One region of the Sulfitobacter pontiacus genome, then DNA from elsewhere that is predicted to be linked to it. Evidence: riboswitches for the same ligand, from Rfam matches in the RefSeq annotation. Region 1 holds a riboswitch; the other holds the start of a gene.
The links. A riboswitch is a leader RNA that binds a small molecule or an ion and turns the genes downstream of it on or off. The one in region 1 is predicted to bind thiamine pyrophosphate.
Positions count from the first base shown of each region.

Region 2: it holds a riboswitch for thiamine pyrophosphate, as region 1 does, so the genes downstream of both, thiD (bifunctional hydroxymethylpyrimidine kinase/phosphomethylpyrimidine kinase) here and thiB (thiamine ABC transporter substrate binding subunit) in region 1, are expected to answer to the same signal.

Region 1 covers NZ_CP160849.1:1,353,114-1,360,694, forward strand. Annotated here, with positions in the region: gene AB1495_RS06590 (glycosyltransferase family 4 protein) at 1-642, shown strand, start outside; gene AB1495_RS06595 (SDR family oxidoreductase) at 655-1,509, shown strand; gene AB1495_RS06600 (exopolysaccharide biosynthesis protein) at 1,524-2,108, shown strand; gene AB1495_RS06605 (ATP-binding cassette domain-containing protein) at 2,109-2,801, opposite strand; gene AB1495_RS06610 (thiamine/thiamine pyrophosphate ABC transporter permease ThiP) at 2,788-4,344, opposite strand; gene thiB (thiamine ABC transporter substrate binding subunit) at 4,320-5,297, opposite strand; TPP riboswitch at 5,332-5,431, opposite strand; gene aroC (chorismate synthase) at 5,524-6,624, shown strand; gene AB1495_RS06625 (DMT family transporter) at 6,726-7,581, shown strand, end outside.
Region 2 covers NZ_CP160849.1:2,566,491-2,574,071, reverse strand. Annotated here, with positions in the region: gene arsJ (organoarsenical effux MFS transporter ArsJ) at 1-682, shown strand, start outside; gene AB1495_RS12710 (TRAP transporter fused permease subunit) at 719-2,656, opposite strand; gene AB1495_RS12705 (TAXI family TRAP transporter solute-binding subunit) at 2,758-3,948, opposite strand; TPP riboswitch at 4,509-4,609, shown strand; gene thiD (bifunctional hydroxymethylpyrimidine kinase/phosphomethylpyrimidine kinase) at 4,677-5,483, shown strand; gene AB1495_RS12695 (FAD-dependent oxidoreductase) at 5,480-6,475, shown strand; gene thiS (sulfur carrier protein ThiS) at 6,459-6,656, shown strand; gene AB1495_RS12685 (thiazole synthase) at 6,658-7,431, shown strand; gene AB1495_RS12680 (thiamine phosphate synthase) at 7,428-7,581, shown strand, end outside.

The DNA.
Region 1 (7,581 bases):
CGCGCCCTGACCAAGGATGACGAGGTGCTGACCTTTGTGTCGCGCAACCTTGAACGCACGCGGGGTTTTCATGTGTTCATGCGCGCATTGCCACGTATTCTGAAACAACGCCCCGATGCGCGGGTGTTGGTGGTGGGGGGCAACGACACCTCTTATGGCGGCAAAAGCAAACACCCCGGGGGCCTGCGCGCCGAGATGGAGGCAGAGGTGGGCAAGCACGTCGATTGGTCGCGGGTGCATTTTCTGGGCAAGCTGTCCTACGAGGACTACCAGAAGGTGATACAGATCAGCCGCTGCCATCTTTATCTGACCATGCCATTTGTGCTGTCGTGGTCCCTGCTCGAGGCGATGGCGATGGGCGCGACGATTGTCGGCTCTGACGTGGCCCCCGTGCGCGAGGCGATTACCCACGGCGAAACCGGTCTGCTGTGCGATTTCTTCGATCCCGATGCGCTGGGCGATCAGGTGGCGGATGTGCTGGGCAATCCGGCGGCCTATGCGCATCTGGGGCCTGCGGCGCGGGCGCATGTGGTCCAGACGTACGACTTCCTGACCAAATGTCTGCCGGAACATATCGCGCAGATGAATGCATTGGTCCCCGAAGGGCAGCGGATTGCCTTGCCCCGGACCGCCACCACATAGAAAGGACGCCTCATGGAGAAAACGCTGCTGTCGATCGGGCATGGCTTTAGCGCGCGCGCCCTTGCCGCACGGCTGGTGCCGCAGGGCTGGCGCATCGTCGGCACCACGCGCAGTCCCGACAAGGCAGATGCCATCGCGGACACAGGCGTTGAACCCGTCGTCTGGCCGGGGGCCGATCTGGGGGCGTTGATCGCGCAGTTTCCCAATGTGCTCGTCTCGGCGGGACCGGACAGCGCAGGCGATCCGGTCTTGAATGCGGTCGAGGATGCGGTCACCCGCGCCGCGTCCGATCTGCGGTGGGTCGGCTACCTGTCGACAACAGGCGTTTACGGTGACCACGACGGCGATTGGGTGGACGAGGACACGCCGCTGACACCATCGACCAAGCGCGGACGCGCCCGTGTCACGGCAGAGGCACGGTGGCAGGCGATCCCCGATCTGCCGCTGCATATCTTTCGCCTCGCAGGGATCTATGGCCCCGGACGCGGTCCCTTTGCCAAGGTGCGGGCCGGAACGGCGCGGCGGATCATCAAGCAGGGGCAGGTCTTCTCTCGCATCCATGTCGAGGATATTGCCCAAGCGCTTGAGCTGTCCTTGCAGCGGCCCGACCCGGGCGCGGTCTATAATCTGTGCGACGATGACCCCGCGCCACCGCAAGACGTGATCGCCCACGCGGCAGAGCTGCTTGGCCTGCCCGTGCCCCCCGCGATCCCCTTTGATCAGGCCGATATGACCCCGATGGCCCGCAGCTTTTACGCGGAAAGCAAGAAGGTTCGGAACGACCGTATCAAGCAGGCGTTAGGCTGGGCACCGCAGTTCCCCACCTATCGGGCCGGGCTGGCGGCATTACTTGCACAAGACAGCTGACCTTTGGGGGGTATATGCACAATATCGAGGAGCGTAGCCTCACCCATCTGCTGGACGGGATGGAACAAGCGGCCAGCCGCGAGATGGTCACGATCAACGATGTGCTGAACGAATTCGGAGAGCGGTCCCTGCTCCCGTTCATTCTGCTGGCCGCGTTGCTGTTGGTGTCGCCGCTGTCTGGTGTCTTTGGTGTGTCCAGTTTCATGGCGATGGTGATCATCGTGCTGTCGGCGCAGGCGGTCTATGGGCGCAAACGTCTGTGGTTGCCGCAGTTCCTGCTGCGCCGCGAGGTCAAGTCATCCCGGTTGCTGTTCTGCGTGCGGTGGCTGCGCAAGCCCGCGGCGTTTTTTGATCGCCACTCGGGCAAAAGGCTCCAGTTTCTGACGACAGGCCCGATGCGTCTGCTGACGTTGGTGACCTGCGTGATCCTGCCTGTGGGCTGGCCCTTGCTTGAATTCGTGCCCTTCGCGTCGTCCTTCGGGGGCGGAACGGTGGCGCTGTTTGCCTTTGGTCTGTTCACCCGTGACGGGCTTTATGTGCTGCTGGGGTATCTGACAATCCTGCTGACATCGCTGACCTTTTACGCCGTCATTTTCTGATTACCCCAGATAGGCGCGCAGCGCGTCGGGCGGGTTGTCCATCAACGCTGCGGCAGGCTGCGGCGGATGCGCGGTGCCACCTTCGACAAAGATCACCTGATCCGCGATACGGCGCACGTCCTCGGGGGCGTGGGTGACCATGATCAACGCGGCTTTGGTCTCTGCGGCGAGGGCGGCCACCAGATCCAGCATGTCGTTGCGCAAAGCGGGGCCAAGTGCGGCAAAGGGTTCGTCGAGCAGCACAAGCGGGCGGGCTTGTACCAGCACCCGTGCGAGGGCCACACGGCTTTGCTGCCCGCCGGAAAGCTCGGAGGGTTTGCGCCCGGCCATCCCCTGCAGCCCGACGCGATCGAGCGCCTCGTGTACACGGGTTTGTTCCGCAGTGCCGAGCCGCAGGTCGGGGCGCAGCCCCAGCCCCACATTCTGCATCACGCTGAGATGGGGAAAGAGGTTGTTATCCTGAAAAAGCATCGTCATCGGCCGCGCACCGGGGGCGGCTTGGGTGATGTCTTTGCCCCGCCACAGCAGCCTGCCGGACCTGAGCGGAATGAACCCGCAAAGCGCCCCCAGCAGGGTGGATTTCCCCGCACCCGAGGGGCCGATCACCGCATAGGTCTGCGCGGGCGCTAGGGTCAGGTCGGCGTGCAGGGTAAAGCTGCCCTGGGTGATCTGTGCGGTCTCAAGCGTCAGCATGCCAGCGCCCTCCCTTGTCGAATATCCAGAAAATCCCAAGCGACAGCGCCAGCAGGATCAGGGCGGCACCGGCCGCGGCCTCCATCCGGTAGGCCCCCATCAAGCGGTACATTTCCAGCGGCAGGGTGGCACTGTCGGGGTCGGCGAACAAGGCGATGACCCCCAGATCGCCCATCGACAGGGCACCGGTCAGCCCTGCGGCAAAGCCGATCTGCGGGCGCAAGCGTGGCAGGATCAGCCAGCGCCAAAGCGGCCATCCGGTCAGCCCCAGCATCTGCGCCTGCCGGCCATAGATCTGCACCGTGTCGCGCAGGCGGGGCACCAGAATACGCAGGGCAAAGGGCAGGGCCATCAGCGCATTGACCAGCGCCGTGACGGGCAGGGCCAGCGCAAAGGGGCTGGCGACAGGGTTGATCAGAATGAACCAGCCAGTGCCGATCATCAGCGGAGAGGCCGCAAGCCCCAAGAGGCCCACCGCCTCTACCCCGCCGCGGGCGCGGGTCGCGATCCATCCGGCAAGGGGCAGGGCCAAAGCCAGCAAGACCACCACGCTGATCAGCGCCACGATGAGTGAGGTGCCCGCTGCCTGCCACACGCTGGCGGGCATTTGCGGCAGGCCGATCGCCCCGCGCAGCACGACCGAGGTCAGGGGCAGCAGCAGAAACCCCGCCGCCAACGTGATGAACAGCGCGTCGAGCCCGCGTTGCAGCCCACCACGTGCGTCCCAGCGGTGCAGGGGGCGGTCCTGCCCGCCGCCCAGACTGATCGCGGGAATGATCCACAGCGCCAGCGCGGCGGTGCTGCCCGCAAGCCCAAGCTGCACCAGCGACAGCAGCGCTGCACGGTTCAGGTCAAAGTCGAAACGGAACGCCTGATAGATCGCAAGCTCGATCGTCGTGGCGCGGGGACCGCCGCCGAGGGTCAGCGCCACGGCAAAGCTGGTCAGGCAGATCACAAAGATCAACGCTGCGGTGCCGGGCAGGATTTGCCGCAGGAGGGGACGCTCGATGCTGCGAAATACCGCGCGCGGGGTCAGGCCAAGCTGTGCGGCCAGCCGGAACCGTTCCGCGGGCACGGTCTGCCATGCCTGCAACAACAGCCGCGTGGCCAGCGGGAGGTTAAAGAAGACATGCGCCAGCACCACGCCGTGCAGCCCGTAGATCGTGATGCCGGGCAATCCGACCGCCGCCAGCGCCGCATTGAGCCAGCCCGCGCGGCCAAAGACCGCAAGCACCCCCAGCACGGCGACAATCACCGGCAGGATGAACGGTGCCCCCAGCAGCGTGACCAGTAGCCCGCGCCCGACAAAGCGCCGTCGCGCCAAGGCGCGGGCGACAGGGATTGCCAGCACGGTAGACAGCAGGGCGGAAAGCGCGGCCTGTAACACGGTAAACCGGATCGCGGACCAATCGGCCGGGCCAAGCCCGCTGCCGAACTCGGCCCGCCACAGCACCGCCCCCACCGCAGCAAGGATCAGCGCCGCAACCAGAATGGCGGCGCTGATGCCGGTCTTCGTGCTTATTGCGACAGCGCGGAGAGCCATTCGGCCAATGCTTCCTCGCGCAGGGCGGGCACGTCATCGTTCGGGATCAGCAGCGCCTTGCCCGGTTCGATCAACTGTTCAAAGCCTTCGGGCAGCCCGCCTTGGGGCGTGACGGCAGGGTACATCCAGTTGGTCGTGGGCAGCACCGATTGCGCCGCGTCCGATACCATGAACTGCATGAACTGATCGGCCAGCTCGGGCTGGTCGCTGCCCGCCAGTTTGCCGACCACTTCGATCTGCATGTAATGGCCTTCGTCAAAAGCGGCGGCGGCTTTGGTCGTGTCCTCTTCGGCGATCAGGTGGTAGGCGGGGGATGTGGTATAGCTCAGCACCATGTCGGCCTCGCCTTCAAGAAACAGGCCGTAGGCTTCGGACCAGCCCTTGGTCACGGTCACGACGTTATCCGCCAGGCCTTCCCAGATCGCAGGGGCCTCGTCGCCATAAGCGTCCTTGACCCACATCAGCAGGCCCAGCCCGGGGGTAGAGGACCGCGGGTCCTGGATCACGATCTTGAGGTCACTGTCGGCCAGAGCGCGAAAATTCGCGGGCGGGGTCAGATCGGCGTTATGGACGAAGGCGAAATAACCCCAGTCGTAGGGAGCAAAGCTGTCGTCCTCCCATGTGACCGGCAGGTCATAATCCGCGTTCACTGTGGCGGGCGCGAACAACCCTGTTTCCTTGGCCGCCGCGATCAGGCTGGTATCAAGCCCCAGCACCAGATCGGCGTCAGACCGCGCGCCTTCCAGCTTGAGCCGCGCCAGCAGCGCCGCGCCATCGCCCATGCCGACGAATTTCAGATCGCAGGCGCATTCGGCCTCGAAGGCCGCTTCGATCACGGGGCCGGGGCCCCATTCGGCGACAAAGCTGTCGTAGGTATAGACCACCAGTTCGGGCGTCTCGGCCCATGCTTGCGTGGCGAAAAGCGTGGTGGCAGCAAGTGTAAGATACTTCATGGCATCCTCCAAAATGCGGCGTCAGAAAGCGTTGGAGGTGTATCCAGACCTTCCCTCCGCCGGTGTTAACCGGTTCAGGTTCAACGGGTCCGTGCGCGCACATCTCAGCCTGTCAGGCCCCCCGAGGTATCTTATCGGTAGAACGCCTGTCGCCCGCGCGCAAGGTGAAACCCCTTGAGGCATGGTGCAGCCCCCGTTAAGGATCACCGCCAAAGGAGCACCGCCCATGTCGATCAACAGCTTTGGCCATCTTTTCCGCGTGACCACCTGGGGCGAAAGCCACGGGCCTGCTTTGGGGGCCACGGTGGACGGCTGCCCTCCCGGTGTGACGATCACCGAAGAGATGATCCAGCACTGGATGGACAAGCGCAAACCCGGCCAGAACAAATACACCACACAGCGCCGCGAGGCGGATGAGGTGCGTATTTTGTCGGGCGTGTTCGAAGGCGTCACCACCGGCACGCCGATTCAGCTGATGATCGAGAACACCGACCAGCGGTCCAAGGACTACGGCGACATCAAGGACAAGTTCCGCCCCGGTCACGCCGACATCACCTATTTCCAGAAATACGGCATCCGCGATTATCGCGGGGGCGGGCGGTCCTCGGCACGTGAAACCGCGTCGCGTGTGGCGGCGGGTGGCCTTGCGCGCGAAGCGATCAAGGCGATTGCACCGAATGTGCAGATCACCGGCTACATGGTGCAGATGGGCCCGCACAAGATCGACCGCGACGCGTTTGACTGGGACCAGATCGAACAGAACCCGTTCTGGGTGCCCGACGCCAAAGCGGCAGAAGAGTGGGCGGCGTATCTGGACGGTCTGCGCAAATCCGGATCCTCCGTCGGTGCGATCATCGAGGTGACAGCGCGCGGCGTGCCCGCGGGCCTTGGCGCGCCGGTCTATGGCAAGCTCGACACCGATCTTGCCGCCGCGATGATGAGCATCAACGCCGTCAAAGGCGTGGAGATTGGCGAAGGCATGTCCGCCGCCATGCTGACCGGAGAGCTGAACGCGGACGAGATCAGCATGGGCCCCGATGGCCCTGTCTATTCGTCGAACCACGCGGGCGGTATTCTGGGCGGCATCAGCACCGGTCAGGACATCGTGCTGCGTTTCGCGGTCAAGCCAACGTCAAGCATCCTGACCACACGCAAGACAATCACCAAGACCGGCGAAGATACGCAGATCATTACCAAAGGCCGCCATGACCCCTGCGTCGGCATCCGCGCCGTGCCGGTGGGCGAAGCGATGATGGCCTGCGTGCTGCTTGACCATATGCTGTTGCACCGCGGTCAGGTCGGCGAAAACCGCGGCATCATCGGCTAAGTCGCGCGGAACGCTTGGATTTTCCGCATGTTGGCGGGAATACGACGCGCAAGTTGACGCGGGGTCTTGCAACTTGAAACCTGCAGGCGCAAGCATGCGCCATGCAAAGCACCACGACAGAGCACCGCCCCGGCCGGGCCATCGCCCTTAAACTGGGGGCGGTCTTTCTGTTCTCGGTCATGGCGGCCCTCATCAAGATCGCGACGGCCACCGTGCCCGCCGCCCAAGCGGTGTTCTACCGGTCGTTCTTTGCCTTCCCGATGATCATCCTGTGGCTATGGCAAAGCGGCGACCTGCGCGACGGGCTGAAGCCAAGCAATCTGATGGGCCACGTCTGGCGCGGCGTTTTCGGGACCACGGCGATGGCGCTGACCTTTGCCGGGCTTAGCCTGCTGCCCCTGCCAGAGGTCACCGCGATCGGCTATGCCACGCCGCTTTTCACGGTCATCTTCGCCGCGATATTCCTGGGCGAACAGGTGCGTGTGTTCCGACTGTCTGCGGTGGCCGTGGGGCTGATCGGCGTGCTGATCGTTCTGTATCCCCGCTTTACCGTAGGCGGGGATAGCGTGTCGCAGCTTGCCATGCTGGGGGCGATGATGGTGGTTGCCGCGTCGATCATGCGCGCGCTTGTCCAGATCCACGTGCGCCGATTGGTGCAAACCGACAGCACGGCGGCCATCGTGTTCTATTTCTCGCTCACCGCGACCTGCCTGTCGTTCCTCACGCTGCCCGCAGGCATGGTGATCAACTGGGAGCCGCTTTGGTGGGTGAACCCCGGTTGGCAAGTCTCGGCGCTGTTGATCCTGTCGGGCATGATCGGCGGGGTGTCGCAGATCATGATCACGGCCTCTTACCGCTTTGGCCCGGTGTCGATGCTCGCCCCGTTCGACTATGCCTCTATGCTGTTCGCGGTGATGATCGGCTGGGTGCTTTTCAGCGAAATCCCGACGCCTGCAA
Region 2 (7,581 bases), 1.2 Mb from region 1:
TATGCCCGCGGGCCTGCCGGTGGGGCGCAAGGATGCCAAGTTTACCGAAGTCCTGTCCAAGAACCGCAATATCAACTGGCTGAGCGCCGCACGGCTGTTCCTCTTCGGGGCGCGCGACGTGTGGTTTGTCGTGGGCATCCCGATCTATTTCTACGCCGTGCTCTCCGATGGCAGCGTCGAAAGCAAGCGGGAGGCTTTCTTTATGATCGGCAGCTTTATGGCGGTGTGGACGATCCTCTATGGGGCCGTGCAAGGCTGGGCCCCGAAGATACTGCGGGCCACAGGCCGGACCGAGGGCGACACGCTCGCGCAGGCCCGCCACTGGAACCTTGCGCTGGTCGTCGTGCCTGCCGTGCTTGCCGCGCTGGTCTGGATCACGCCTGCGCCTTCCCCCGCGTTGACGGTCACGATTGTCATCGGTTTGCTGGTGTTCGGTGCGATTTTCGCGGTGAATTCGGCGCTTCATTCCTATCTGATCCTCAGCTTTACGGATGCAAAGCGGGTCACGATGGATGTGGGGTTCTACTATATGTCCAACGCGGCCGGTCGGTTGGTAGGCACGCTTTTGTCAGGCTTCACCTATCAACTGGGGGGGCTGGCGCTGTGTCTTGGCACCGCGGCGCTGATGCTGGCGCTGAGCGCCTTGGGGACGGCACAGCTGCGCCCTTCGCAAACGTCATGAACTGCGGCGCGCGGGGATGTCCCCGCGCGCCCAATCTTAAGGGACCGCAACCACGCCGTTGCGGTTGTCACGCCAGATCACCGCGACAAGCACGGCCGAGGCGACCCCCGCGACCAGCGTCGTCGTCAGCCCCGGAAAGCTGAAGGCAAAGCCCGCGATCCCCAGCGGCAGGCGCAGCCAAGGCCGCACCATACCGACGCCCAGCAGATAGCCCTCAAGCCCGCCGGACAGCAGCGTGATGCCGATGATGATCGACGGCAGCACATAGACCAGCGGCGTCAGATCGCCCTGCAGCACCAGCGCAGGCTGGAACAGGAAGAACAGCGGCACAAAGTAGATCACCACCCCCAGCCGCATCGCGGTGAAGGAGGTCAGCATCGGCTTGGCCCCCGCAATCGTCGCCGCCAGAAACGCCGCAGCCCCTACCGGAGGCGTGATCACCGACAGCATCGCGTAGTAGACGATGAAGAAGTGCACCGCGACCGTGTTCAACCCGCCGATTTCGATGATCGCGGGTGCCAGCGTCACCGCAAGGAAGATGTAGGCCACAATCGCAAGCCCCGCCATGCCCATGATAAAGCAGGCCAAAACCCCAAGCGCGATCACGAGATAGACGTTATCCCCGCCCAAAGCGACCAGCCCCGAGGTCATCGACCCTGTCACACCGGTGATGGTCAAGGCGCTGACCACAAAGGCGATCGGCAGGATGATCGCTGCGGTCTGTGTGACCAGCGTGCCCACTTGGCGCAGCGTTTCAAAGATGCGCGCAGGTGTCATCATGGTCTCGCGTTGCAGGAAGCTCAGCGCGATCATCAGCGCACTGGCGTACCACGGGGCGTAATATTCCCACCGCATATACAGCAGGCCCCAGACCAGAAAGATCATGACCAGCAGGAAGGGCCAGCCGCGCTTCATCACCTCGCGGGCCGAGGGCAGGTTTTCGGGTTTCATCCCCACCAGCCCCTTGCGCGCGGCATAGGCGTCGACTTGCAGGATCAGGCCAAAGTAGAACAACACCGACGGCAGGATCGCGGCCACCATCACGGTCGCGTAATCCACACCGATGGTGATCGCCATGACAAAGGCAATCGCCCCCATCACCGGCGGCATCACCACCCCGCCGGTCGAGGCACAGGCCTCGATCGCGCCAGCGTAATGAGGCGGGTAGCCGACCTTTTTCATGGTCGGAATGGTGATCGACCCGGTGCCCGCGATGTTCGAGAAAATCGACCCCGACAGCGACCCGAAAAAGGCGCTGGCCACGATCGATACTTTCGCTGGACCGCCGCGGTACTTGCCAAAGCCCGCATTGGCCAGATCGATAAAGAACTGCCCCGCCCCCGTGGCGATCAGCACGCCCGCAAAGACCAGAAAGCCCAGCACGATCTCGGCCACGATCTTGGTGGTGATGCCCATCAACCCTTCGGTGCGGAAGACATGCGCCTCGATCATGCGTTCAAACGTATAGGGGATGCCCATCAGCAAACCGGGGAAGTAATCGGCCACCAGCGGGTAAAGCCCCAGCACCAGCACCACGAGCAAGAAGGGGATGCCCCCCGACCGGCGCGCGACTTCAAGCATCAGCAGCCAAAGCACGACGCCCGCGTAGAAATTGGTCCAGCCCGCCTGCACGATCTCCCATGCATACATGGAAAACCACATGCAGATGCCAAAGCCCACGGCGGCCGCCACGATGTCATAGATCGGTACATGGGTGTGCGATTTCACCGCTGGCAGCGCGATGAACGCCGCCGCAAGGAAGGTGCCGATGAAGACCCAGTAGTACTGCCCCTCGATCAGGCGCCGCCCGCCGATGGGAACGCCGAATACATAGGCCAGCCCCATCCCGAGGCCAAAGGTACACAGCAACACAAAAGCGATGCTGGTGAACGAGAATAATCCCCCCAGTCGCGTCGTCTCGGACGAGGGTTCGACAGCCGTTTCAGCCGCCGGAGGGTGTTGTGTTGCTGACATGGATGATCCTGAAAATAAGGGCGCTGTGGCAGTGTCTTAGGAGGACGGAGCACGTTGTGCTCCGTCCTGTCTTATGCCGTCGATGACGGTCCGGCGCGGCGTTACAGACGCGAGCGGAACGGCTCCAGCCCGTCGGTGTGCTTGGCCAGAATGTCGAGATACTCCTGGTTCTCGAAATTCATCTCGACGCCCTGCTCCATCGCCTCTTTCATGCCGGCGTTGCGTGCCGCGATCCACGCGTCCATCTTCTCGATGGCCTCGTTGTTCCAGGCATCGTCTTCTTCGGTCCACGCCCCGATTTCACGCAGGTATTTCACCGTGCCTTCGTGCACAGGGATCGGGTTGGCATCCAGGAAGTTGCGGAAATGCTCCAGCGACATGCGGGTCGCCAGCGCGTGCGATCCTTTGTAGTTGTCGTGGGATTCATTCATCCACTTCGCCATGTTATAGACGAAATCCTCTTCTGCGGTGACCGGCACGGCATAGACGAAGTTCGACGTCATGGATTCGACACCTTTGGCGGTGCTCACCCCCATAGAGATGGTCGAAGGGATCGTCATGGGGCGGTAGCTGAGGTAGCCGTCCCAGCCTTCTTTGTTGGCGGGGTCCATCGGCAGCCAGCGAATGCTGCCCGGTGCGCCTTCCATTTCGGACAGAACGGAAGAGATCGGCGAGCAATAGGCCACATCGGACTTCCCCTCGACAACCGAACGACAGTTTTCACCGTAGCTGGAGGCCGGGACGAATTCGATCTTTTCCTGTGCTTCTTCTGGCGTCATGCCGATAAAGGCAGGCAGGGCCTGTGTGATCGCAGAGACAATCGCGGGCGAGAACACGCCAGAGGTGACACGCACGCCGCCTTTGCCAATGTCTTCAAGGCTTTGCAGCTCGGAATCGCCAGCCACAACAAAGCCCCAAGGCGTGTCGTTGTGGTGCCACAAGATCCGCTGCGGCATGGGTTTCGCCGAGGCGTAGCCGCCGACCCCTTCCGCTTGCAACGCCATTTCCGACGCGGAAACCGACGCGATCGCGATATCTTCGCGGTCGGTCAAACGTTTGTAGCGCATAGGCTCGCTGTCTTCGGGAACGATCCGCACGGTGGTGCCGGTTTCCTTTTGCAACGCAGGCCCCCAACCGTTGGTCGAGGCAAAGCTGCCTGTCGACGTGCCCGGCGTGGCAATCACGAGCATGCGCGGCCACTCATACTCCTGCGCCATCGCGACGCCCGAAAGCGCCATGGATACCGCAAAGGACCCGACAGCGGCCTTGGCAAAACGTGTCATATTCTTCATGTGGTCTCTCTCCCTGTTGTACATCTTTGGATTGTTCGGGATCGCAGGATCACGGGCACCGCAAAAGCTGCGGATGCCCATGCGCAGGACGCAGATGTGATCTTTGCAGATGTCACGCAGCACCTCCCAATGCTTGTCGCGACGCGTCCGGTATGACCCGTAAAACGGGCCAGAAAACGCATCCCCCCGAGTGTCGGCCCCCTCCTCCCGAGGGTATCCGACTCAATCTGTCAATCAGCCTAGGGGCAAGATATTTCGATGCCAATACCGCAGAACAGAACTTGATACCGCAGCCACGCGGGGTCTTTGCGCGATCACCCCTAGTTTGCTGATGCCAAAGGGTTAACACCGCAGAATATGGGAAATGTGACGTTACGTTGCTTTGGGTTACGAGGCGTTGTTTCGGCTGACAAGCGTCAGGAGAGCTGTCCAAACCGCACCCGTTTTGCCCAAAATATCGCCACCTTTGGTTGAATATTTTGCGGCTTGCACCGTTTGCCGAACTTGGCTACGCCTAAAGCAACGACGCTGCACACCCCCACGGGGGCCGCAGTTCCAACATCTATCCGTCGGGGTGCCCTAGGGGGCTGAGAGGTGCGTGCACCGACCCGTCGAACCTGATCCGGGCAATACCGGCGTAGGGAACGGGTATCTTTGTGCATCGGCCTTAGGTCCACGCCACAAAGCTCATTCTTGCGTCTGCTTGCCCACCACCGAAAGGCGAGCATGTGACCAAGACGACCCCCATTTCCCTGACCATCGCCGGATCCGACAGCGGCGGCGGTGCCGGTATTCAGGCCGATATCAAGGCGATGTCGGCCAATGGTGTCTATGCCGCCAGCGTGATCACCGCCGTGACCGCGCAGAACACGCGCAGCGTCAGCGCGGTACACGAGATCCCCGCCCCCATCGTCGCGGCCCAGATCGATGCGGTGCTGTCCGATCTTTCGGTGCAGTCGATCAAACTGGGCATGTTGTTTTCTCCGCAGATTATTCAGGCGGTGGCCGCTGCGCTCTCCGCGTTTCGGGGGGCCATCGTGGTCGATCCGGTGATGATCGCAAAATCCGGCGATGCGCTGTTGCAAGAAGACGCCGTCGCAGCGCTGGTCGCGGATATCCTGCCGCGCGCCGATCTGCTGACCCCCAACCTGCCCGAAGCCGCCCGCCTGTTGAACCAGCCCGAGGCCGACAGCGCCGACCAGATGGTCACGCAGGCCCGCGCGCTGCTAAAGATGGGGCCGAAGGCGGTGCTGATGAAGGGCGGCCATAGCGCGGGCAATATCTGTAGCGACGCGCTGGTCACCGCAGAGCGTGTCACATGGCTCAGCGCGCCGCGCATCGACACGCGCAATACCCACGGGACGGGATGCACCTACGCCGCGGCCATCGCCGCGGGGTTGGCCCACGGCAACCCCCTTGGCGCGGCGGTACAGGCCGCCCATGACTATCTGCACCGCGCCATCATCGCCGCGGATCAACTTGAGATCGGCACGGGCCACGGGCCGGTGCATCACTTCCACGCGGTCTGGTCATGACGCAGGTCACCATCATCGGCGCGGGCGTCGCGGGGCTGTGTACCGCGCGTGTCTTGCTGGACCGCGGGATGCGCGTGCATCTGATCGACCGCGCCCGCCAGCCCGGCCCGCAAGGGTGTTCTTGGTGGGCTGGCGGCATGCTCGCCCCGTTTTGCGAAAGTGAAAGCGCCGAGGAACCCGTGATCCGGCTGGGCCAAAGCGCCGCAGATTGGTGGGGGCAGCGCACCACATCGCTGCGCCGACGCGGGTCGCTTGTGATCTCTCCGGCGCGGGACAGCAGCGATCTGACCCGCTTTGCCCGTCGCACGACAAGCCACCAAACCCTGACCGGCGCGGAGATCACGGCGCTTGAACCCGACCTTGGCGACCGCTTTGCCAAAGGGCTCTATTTCCAGACCGAGGCCCACCTGTCGCCCCGCATTGCGCTGGCAGAGCTGTGGCGCGGGCTGGTGGCCGATGGGGCCAGTTTCGAACAAGGCGAGGCCGATCCCGAAGCGCTGGCGCAAGACGGCCTCGTCGTTGATTGCCGCGGCTATCACGCGCGCGCCGATCTGCCTGATTTGCGCGGCGTGAAGGGGGAAATGGCGCTGCTGTCCTGCCCCGACATCGAGATCACCCGCCCCATCCGCGTGCTGCACCCACGTGTGCCGATCTACGTCGTGCCGCGCGGTGACGGGATTTACATGCTCGGGGCCACAATGGTCGAAGGCCGCGCCGGTGCCCATGCCAGCGTCCGGTCCGTGCTTGAACTGCTGAGCGCGGCCTACGCACTGTCCCCCGCCTTTGGCGAGGCCGAGATCCTAGAGATCGGCGTCGACAGCCGCCCCGCCTTCCCCGACAACCTGCCGCGCATCGAACGGCAGGGCAATCTGATCCGCGCCAACGGTCTGTATCGCCACGGTTTCCTGCTCGCCCCCGCGCTGGCGACCATGGTGGCGGACCTGATCCTTGACGCCAAAACACCGGAGATTTTCCATGAAACTACAGCTTAACGGTGCCCCGCTCGACAGTGACGCGCCCACGCTTGCCGCCCTGCTAGAGGCCGAAGGATTTGGCGGCGCGAAAGTCGCTACCGCCGTCAATGGCAGCTTTATCCCCGCCAGCCTGCGGGCCAGCCACCCCCTGTCCTCCGGCGACAGCATCGAAGTGCTCGCCCCCATGCAAGGAGGCTGAGATGCGCCCCTTTTACGGAGAAACCCTTGCCAATGGTCTGATGCTGGGCACCGCGCAATACCCCTCGCCCAAGGTGCTGTCAGACGCCTTTGCGCGCAGCGGGGCGGCGGTGGCGACGGTCTCGCTGCGGCGCGAAAGCGGGCGGGATCGCGCCGGTCAGGACTTCTGGGAACAGATCCGCGCGCTTGACGTCCATGTGCTGCCCAACACCGCCGGATGTCACAGCGTGAAAGAGGCCGTCACCACCGCCCATATGGCCCGCGAGGTGTTCGACACGCGCTGGATCAAGCTCGAGGTCATCGGCGAGGAGGACACGTTGCAGCCAGATGTCTTCGGTCTGGTCGAGGCCGCCCGCATCCTGAGCGAGGACGGGTTTCAGGTCTTTCCCTACACCACCGAAGACCTTGTGGTCGCGGATAGATTGCTGCGGGCGGGCTGCGAGGTGCTGATGCCCTGGGGCGCGCCCATCGGGTCGGGGATGGGGCTGAACAACCTTTTCGGGCTGCGCGCCATGCGGGCGCATTTTCCCGACGTGCCGCTGGTGATCGACGCGGGCATCGGCCTGCCCTCGCACGCCGCACAGGCGATGGAGCTGGGATTTGACGCGGTGCTGCTGAACACCGCTGTCGCCAAAGCCGGTGACCCCGCCGCCATGGCCGAGGCCTTTGCCACCGCGATCCGCGCCGGACAGCTTGCGGCCGATGCGGACCCGATGCCGCCCCGCGATATGGCCGCGCCCTCTACCCCCCTGATCGGAAAGGCGTTTCTGGAATGACCCTGGACCGTTTCTACCCGATCTTCGACAGCGCCGCCTGGTTGGAGCGGCTGGTGCCCCTTGGCATCAAACTGGTGCAACTGCGGATCAAGGACACGCCCGCCCCTGCCCTGCGGCGCGACATCCGGCAGGCCAAGGCGATCTGCGCCA